2 regions of the Filifactor alocis ATCC 35896 genome follow, and region 1 is predicted to be linked to the other one. Evidence: predicted binding sites of a transcription regulator. Region 1 holds the regulator's gene; the other holds the start of a gene.
The links. The regulator HrcA, encoded in region 1, represses chaperone genes, less so after heat shock. The targets are predictions, from matches to a motif close to TTAGCACTCNNNNNNNNNGAGTGCTAA.
Positions count from the first base shown of each region.

Region 2: a site for HrcA is predicted at 2,965-2,991, ahead of clpB (ATP-dependent chaperone ClpB). Genes of this name have one in related genera too.

Region 1 is NC_016630.1:616,811-621,260, forward strand. Features, by position in the region: gene dnaK (molecular chaperone DnaK) at 1-415, opposite strand, end outside; gene grpE (nucleotide exchange factor GrpE) at 454-1,035, opposite strand; gene hrcA (heat-inducible transcriptional repressor HrcA) at 1,079-2,122, opposite strand; gene HMPREF0389_RS02735 (metal-sensitive transcriptional regulator) at 2,353-2,721, opposite strand; gene HMPREF0389_RS02740 (heavy metal translocating P-type ATPase) at 2,718-4,450, opposite strand, start outside.
Region 2 is NC_016630.1:1,353,380-1,357,829, forward strand. Features, by position in the region: gene clpB (ATP-dependent chaperone ClpB) at 328-2,907, opposite strand; gene HMPREF0389_RS05950 (ankyrin repeat domain-containing protein) at 3,499-4,450, shown strand, end outside.

The DNA.
Region 1 (4,450 bases):
ATCCTGCAATTTTTCCGGCATCTTTTGTTGCTTGTCTTTGTGCATCGGTAAAGTATGCAGGTACAGTAATAACTGCACTTGTTACAGTTTCACCCAAATAACTTTCTGCATCAGATTTTAATTTTTGAAGAATAATAGCAGAAATATCTTGTGGTGTATAGTCTTTTCCGTCTATTGTTACCTTAAATGACGTTCCCATTTCCCTCTTAATAGAACTAATAGTTCTGTCAGGATTTGTTACAGCTTGTCTTTTTGCCGGTTCTCCTACAATTCTTTCCCCTTCTTTTGAAAAGGCAACTACAGAAGGTGTTGTTCTTAATCCTTCTCTATTCGCAATAACAACCGGTTCTCCACCTTCCAAAACTGCAACACAAGAGTTTGTAGTACCTAAATCTATTCCTATTGTTTTACCCATAATAAATCTCTCCTTTTTCTTTTTCTGTATATTAATTTTTAATTCGAAACTTTAACCATTGCAGGTCTAATTACTTTTTCTTTCAGCAAGTATCCCTTTTGGAAAACTTCTAAAATCTTACCGCTTTCTTCTCCGTCTTCTTGCATTACAGCATGATGAAAATTAGGATCAAAGTCTATTGTTGTGTCAATCTCTTGTACTCCGTTTTTTTTCAGAGTAGAAAGCAACTGCTTATAAATCAATTCCATTCCCTCATAAAGAGAACCTTCTTTTTCTTCGATAGCATCCAACCCTCTTTGAAAATTATCCAAAACAGGAAGCAAATCCAAAATAATTCTTTCATTTGCCAAAGATGACAACATCTCTTTTTCTTGCTCTGTTCTCCTTTTGTAATTAATGAATTCTGCTTGAATTCTTTTGACAGAATCTGTCAACTCTTGAAGATGTAACTCTTCTTCCTTCTTCTTCTCTTCCAGTCTTTGCATAAAGGAATTATCCACACCTTCTGGTGTTTCTATTTCAGGTGATACACCTTCCTCCACTTTACCTTCTACATCTTCCGCTTTCTCTTTCAGCTCTTCTTGTTTTTCTAATATCATTTCTTTTTCATCTTTTGACAAACCTTCTCCTCCTCATTCCAATTATTAAAAAACTCTATCTATGTCAAGAATCATTTAATAACCTGTTAATTTGCTTTTGTAAATAACTCATTACAGAATAGGCTCTCTGATAATCCATTCTCTTTGGACCGATAATTCCCACTTTTCCGATAGGAACACCATCCTTAATATAATTTGCGGTAATAATAGAACAGTCTCTCATAACCGAATCCATTCTGTCATCTCCGATTACAATATTAATGTTATCTTTTTCAATTCCTCTGATATCTAATACTTTTTTCAGAAGGTCCTCTTCTTTCATCATTGTAAAAAAAGACCTTGCTCTACTGATATCATTAAATTCAGGATGATTAAAAATATTTGTCATTCCATGAAATACCAATTGGAAAGAATCATTTGGATGATGGATTTTTTCCTCTAAGAAAGAGAAGATATCATCCAAAGCAACTGTATATTCACTGATTTTTGATTTAATATAAGGAAATAAACTTTCGCTGATATCTTCATAGCATTTTCCTACCAAGCTTTCATTAATTGCATCTGATATCAACCTTAAAGATTCAGTATCTATTATCTGATGTAAAATCATGGTATCGTTTCTTACTTCGCCATCGTCCAGTACCGTTACAATCACAATTCTTCTACTATCAATCGGAACAAGCGATATATTCTTCAAAACTCTTTTTCTGTTCTGTGTTTCTAAAATTCCGATTGATGTATAATTCGTCAGTTCACTAATCAAATCTAAAGATTCTTGCAATAAAGTACTGATTTTATCAATATTTTTTCCCAACTTAGATTGAATCATCTGTTTATCATACTCTTTCAAGAAGTTAGAACCCATCATATTTTTCACATAAATCTCATATGCTTTTTCAGAAGGAATTCTTCCTGCCGAGGTATGAGGCTGAACCAATAATCCTAACTCTTCCAAATCAGACATCTCGTTTCGGATTGTTGCTGCACTGACATTCAAACCTTGATTCTTAGAGATTGTTCTCGAACCAATCGGTTCTGCAGTATGAATATATTCTTGAATAATAAACTCTAAAATCCTCAACTTTCGATCAGTTAAATTATTTTTCATCTCATCCTCCCTTCTTGCCCAATGCTGTCTGCATCTTTTATTCAAATTTTTTATTTTATTAGCACTCTTTGTTGTTGAGTGCTAACTCATGACTATATATTACCCACTTTCTGTTTATTTGTCAACAATTCCATATTATTTTTTTGAAAAATTACAAATTTCCCATAAACTCTTTTAAAAATATAAATTGGAATCTGCTTGATTCCTCAAAACAAATTCCAATTCCATCATTATTTCAAAATTCGCTTAATGACTTCTACCAAAATATCAATTGATTCTTCTTCCTCAGGATTTGTTTTCATATTCTGAAGATATCCTTTGATATGCTTCTCTAAAATAATCAAACTTACATTTTCCAAAGCCGAAAGAGATGCAGAAACCTGTGTAATGATATCTACACAATCTCGATCTTCCTGAATCATTTTTTGAATTCCACGAATTTGACCTTCTATTCTATGAAGGCGATGAATCAAATTTTTATTTTCCAATGAATCTTCTTTCGATATCGTATCACAAGTCATACATTCTTCTTCAAAATTTTCACAAGTCATACTATTATCTGTATTTTCTTTTATCTTATTACCTATCCCTTTTTTCATGACAATTTTATCCTTTGCAATCTCAATGAATTTGTTACTACAGAAACAGAACTGCATGCCATTGCCGCTCCGGCTATCCATGGCAACAGACATCCTGATGCTGCCAACGGAATCCCAATACTGTTATAACACAATGCCCAAAAAAGATTTTGTTTGATAATTCTCATAGTATGCTTACTCAAAAGCAACGCATCGTAAACAGATTCCAGATCTCCTCTCATCAGCGTGATATCCGCTGTTTCCATTGCAATATCTGTACCTGTTCCAATTGCCATGCTCACATCCGCCGTAGCCAAAGCAGGAGAATCATTAATTCCGTCTCCTACCATAGAAACTATTTTTCCTTGTTTTTGCAATTTTCCAATCTCATCTGCTTTTTCTTCCGGTAAAACATCTGCAATAACAGTATCTATTCCTACTTTAGATGCTACTTCACGCGCAGCAGTAATATGATCTCCTGTCATCATAATAACATCTATTCCCAATTTTTTTAATTGTTCTATCGAACTCTTAGAACTCTCTTTTAGGGTATCTGATATCGCCATATATCCGGATAATTCTCCATTTATCGCAACAAATACTAACGTTTTTCCTGTTTCTTCCAATTGTAATATTTCGTCCTCTTCTTCAAAGTGAATTTTTTTAGATAACATCAATTTTCTGTTTCCAACCCATATTTCATTTCCAAAAACATGTCCTCCTACACCATATCCGGACAAGTTTTCAAAATCATCTAAAGGTATCACATCTAATTTTTTCGACTTTTCAAAGCCTTCTACAACTGCCTGTGCCAAAGGATGTTCAGAACATTTTTCTAACGAATAGACATATTGATAGAAAGATTCTTCTGAAATATTTTTTATTACAACAGTTGATAACGCAGGTTTTCCCTCGGTAATTGTACCTGTTTTATCCAACACAATCGTATTTGTACGATAAGCATTTTCCAAATACTCTCCACCCTTGAACAAAACTCCATATTCTGCTGCACGGCCGGAGCCTGCCATAATGGCAGTTGGAGTTGCCAAACCTAAGGAGCACGGACAAGCAATTACCAAAACAGAAATCATATTTTCCAATGCTCTTGAAAAATTACCTTGATCTATCCATACATACCAAGCAACAAAAGTGATAGCGGCAATCGTCATCACAACAGGAACAAATATTCCCGCTATCTTATCAGCAATTCTTTGGATGGGCGCTTTTGATGACTGTGCTTTTTTTACTGTTTCGATAATTTGAGACAACATCGTATCCTTACCGATTTTCTTTGCTTTAATTTTTAAGAATCCGCTCTTATTTACAGTAGAACCGATTACAAAATCACCAACTTCTTTATCATTGGGAATGGGTTCCCCGTTAATCATAGATTCATCGACAGCTGAATTCCCATAAATAACGATTGCGTCAACCGGAATTTTTTCTCCCGGTTTCACATGGAGAATATCTCCCACAACAACATCAGAAATAGGAATTGTTTCTTCTTTTCCATCGCGTTCTACAACAGCTGTCTTAGATTGTAATCCTATCAATTTTTTGATAGCTGATGACGTTTTTCCCTTTGCATTTTGCTCCAACAACTTTCCTAACAATATCAGTGTAATCAACATTGCACTCGTTTCAAAATATAGATGAATGTGTGAGGAACTGTTCCAATTCAAAATAGTCAGATACACACTATAAAAATATGCAGCTGATGTCCCAAGTGAAACCAACACATCCATATTTG
Region 2 (4,450 bases), 740 kb from region 1:
TACTTGACCTCATGGATATGTCATTAGTTATAGGTTATATATTCAATTTATCACAGTTCACAAAGCAAAGCAATCTGTTACTGCATCATATTTGTACCTATAAAATTGATACAGTAACAAATTTTGTTGTATTCTCCCCATAGAATATGACTCTGACCGTAGCCGAAAATTCGGTATCTTTGATGCTTTTAAGTCTACTATACGAGTGTTCATATCCATAATTGCACAATAATCATCGTTTTCATCCTCAACATTAAATTTTACCAACGTTTTTGGTTTGATATTTTTTGATTGACACAATACTTTTGATATGTTGAGATGTCATATTTATTTCACATAGGAAAGATTTTCACCGTTTCCTGTAATCAAAACCTCATCATTGTCACTGATACTTCCTTCAATCAATTTTCTTGCAAGCTCTGTTTCAAGATTTTTCTGAATAAAACGTCTTACGGGACGTGCTCCGAATTGAGGTGAGTATGACTGTTGTAATATGGTATCTTTCGCCTTTTCATCTAATTGCAATACAATATTTCTATCAGCAAGCTTTTCTTGAAGTTTTGCAACTTGAAGATCGATAATACGATATACTTCTTCCTTATTAAGCGGTGTAAATAAGATAATTTCATCGATACGATTCAAAAATTCGGGTCTGAATGTATGATGAAGTTTATCTTCCACTGATTCCCTTACAGATTCTTTCAGCATACCGTCATCATCGATTCCATCAAGAATAGCTTGAGAACCGAGGTTTGAAGTCATAATGATGATTGTATTCTTAAAATCAACTGTTCTTCCCTGATTGTCTGTCAATCTTCCGTCATCCAATACTTGAAGTAAAATATTGAAAATATCCGGATGTGCCTTTTCAATCTCATCAAACAACACCACGGAATACGGTTTTCTTCTAACTGCTTCTGTTAACTGTCCACCTTCTTCATATCCGATATATCCGGGTGCGGAACCAATCAATCTTGATACCGAATATTTTTCCATATATTCAGACATGTCAATTCTTACCATATTTCTCTCATCATCAAACATTGATTCGGTAAGTGTTTTTGCAAGTTCCGTTTTACCCACTCCTGTAGGGCCTAAGAAAATAAAGCTTCCAATTGGTCTGTTTTCATCCTTCAATCCTGAACGTGCACGAATAATTGCTTCTGAAACTGCGGTGATTGCATCTTTCTGACCGATCACTCTCTTTGAAAGAATGTCCGAAAGATGTAATATCTTTTCTCTTTCGGTTTCTACAAGCTTCGAAACAGGGATTCCTGTCCACTTAGAAACCACTTCGGCAATTTGCTCTTCGGTCACTTCTTCTCTTGCAGCATCTTCCTCTTCTGACATTTTTCTTTCATTTTCAGCCAGTTCATGTTCTAACTCCTGAAGTTTTCCATATCTTAGTTCTGATGCTTTTTCATAATCATAATTTCTCTGTGCATCCTCAATCTGATGTTTCACAAGCTCAATTGCACTCTTTATTTCTGTCTGCTTTTCCAAACTCTTCTTGCTGTTTTGCCAATTGATGAACTCTTCGTTATATCGTTCATTTAAATTAGCCAGTTCTTCTTCCAGTCCTTCCAATCGTTTTTTACTTCCTTCGTCAGTCTCTTTCTTCAAAGCCGCTTTTTCAATTTCAAGCTGTAGAATTCTTCTTCTGTCATCATCCAGTTCCTGAGGCATTGAATCAAGCTCTGTTCTGACCATTGCGGAAGCCTCATCCATTAAGTCGATTGCCTTGTCAGGTAAGAATCTGTCCGTGATATATCTGTCAGACAATGTGGCACACGCAATGATGGCATTATCGGAAATTCTCAACTTATGATGCAATTCATATTTTTCCTTGATTCCTCTTAAGATGGAAACAGTATCTTCAACACTTGGTTCTGAAACCATAACTTTTTGGAACCGTCTTTCAAGTGCACCGTCTTTTTCAACATATTCACGATATTCCTTCAGAGTGGTAGCACCAATCATTCTGATTTCACCACGAGATAGTGCGGGCTTCATTAAATTCGAAGCATCCATTGCTCCGTCAGTCTTTCCCGCGCCGACAATCAAGTGAAGTTCATCGATGAACATGATAATTTTTCCATCTGATTTCTGAACCTCTTTGAGTACTGCTTTTAATCTCTCTTCAAATTCCCCACGAAATTTTGCACCGGCAATCAATTGCCCCATATCAAGTGAAAAAATCATGACATCTTTCAATCCGTCAGGCACATCACCATTCACAATTCTTTGTGCAAGACCTTCTACAATCGCTGTTTTACCGACTCCGGGATCACCGATTAACACAGGATTGTTCTTACTTCTTCGGCTTAAAATTCTGATGACATTTCTAATTTCATCATCTCTTCCGATGATAGGGTCGCTCTTTCCTTCACGAGCTTCCTTGGTCAAATCCTTCCCGTATTTTTCAAGCACATCTTCTGTCTCTTCCGGATTATCGGATGTAACCCTTCTGCTCCCTCTGATTTCATTTAAAACACTTGAAAATTTCTTTCCGGTAATTCCATATTGATGAATAATGTGTTCAGAAGGAATCTTTCTTTCCGAAATTAAAGACAAATATAAATGTTCTACTGAAATATAACTGTCTCCGAGAGCTTTCGCCTCATCGTCAGCCTTCAAAAGAATTCTTTGAAATACTGCATTCGGATAAACTTGAGATGCTCCCTGTTGTCGCGGAAGATTATCAACCGCCCTGTCAACAGTCATTCTGTATTGATTAATATCAACATTCATCTCTTGTAACACTCTTGCAATAAGGCTGTCCGAATCCGTTACCAACGCCTTGTGTAAATGCAAATCTGTAATCTCAGGGTTTCCGTTTTTGATTGCTATGTTCTGAGCATCTTGAATCATCTGTAAACTTTTTTGTGTATATTTTTGTGCATCCATATTATCCACCTACTTTCTTTTTACTAACTATATAGCACACTTATAGTATACATCTTTTTAGCACTCTATGCAATAGAGTGCTAAAAGTATATTTTTTATTATTGTTTTTTTACAATTATGTCATATTTCAAACTCTTCCTTCTATCCATTTTAAATTATTTATTCGACATATTTCTAATATCTATCTGTATTCTAACGATTAAAAAACAAGATATTAGCATTTCCTCTCATTAAATAATATCTTCTTCTATTAACTCAAATCAGTATCTTCAAAAAAGATGTATTATCTTGATGATAGAACAAATAGAAAAAGATTGAGACATTACACGCCACTACAAAACAACAATTGATGCAATTTTATTTTTCAAAGCTTCAAATAGAAACTCCTTACCGAAATTTTTCATGTATCCTTTGTGGCAGAATTTGTTTTGTTCTATTCTATGAAGGTTTGTTTGGAAAATGAAAATAGGATAGTGAGTAAATATAACATAAATTTCAGAAATTGAGAGAATAGAAAAAATACTAAAAAAATGATATACTATTTCTAAATATCAAAGTTAACTACTTATCATGAAAGGAAGTTGTGACATTATGGCAAAAAAGAAAAGGATTACTTTAGTAAACAATTTCAATGAACTCATCGAAAACGGTGATATGAAACAACTCATGGCTGTTTATGAGAAATGTGAACTTCATGCTTATGACGGTCGCTACGGTATGAACACCGCTTTGCATCACTACGGTGTTCCGGCTTCTCTTATTCGTTGGCTGGTAGACCAAGGGTTAGATGTCAATACCCTGAATTATTATGGTCGTACACCGTTGTATGTACAATCTACCATAGGAAGTGATATCGTAGAACTGCTTTTTGAACTTGGCGGAGATATCCAAAAACCGGACCGATATGGTAACACTCCTTTGCATACGGCATCAGAATTTTTTCATACAAAAACGGTTCAGTTTTTGGTGGAACACGGTGCAGATGTTCATGCGGAAAATGATTGGAACCGAACACCGCTTGCTGCTTCTCTTGCGTGTTGTCGCAATAGTAATATTTCTCAAGTAGCTGAAATTTCAAGTATCCTATTGGATGCCGGCACAAAAATAACTTCTGATATGATAGAAAGAGTGAAACAGATCGGAGAAGATTTTGAATTTCATCGAGAAAACTTCAACAAACAATTTCTTTTGGAAACAGAAACAGGGCTCAACAAACTATATCAATTATTCGGTGTAACCCCCGTTGCAAAACGCCAAATTCACGATGGAGTTTCTCCTATTGTCGTGGAAGATGCTCCTTGGAAACAGCAATATGAAGCTCTTTGGAATTTTCTGATTCCTTCCAAAGGACCGGCAAAAACCATGCAAGGGGAAGTGATTCGCATAACAGGACGAGTACAAGATGAATTATACAGAAACGGCGGTGTCAACTGGGACAGAAACTACCGTAACATGCTCCATGCACTGTTAAAACACTTTGCTTCCGGTGTACCCCTTTCAGAAAAAGAATTGGAAGAGACAAAAATGTTAACATCAAGCATAC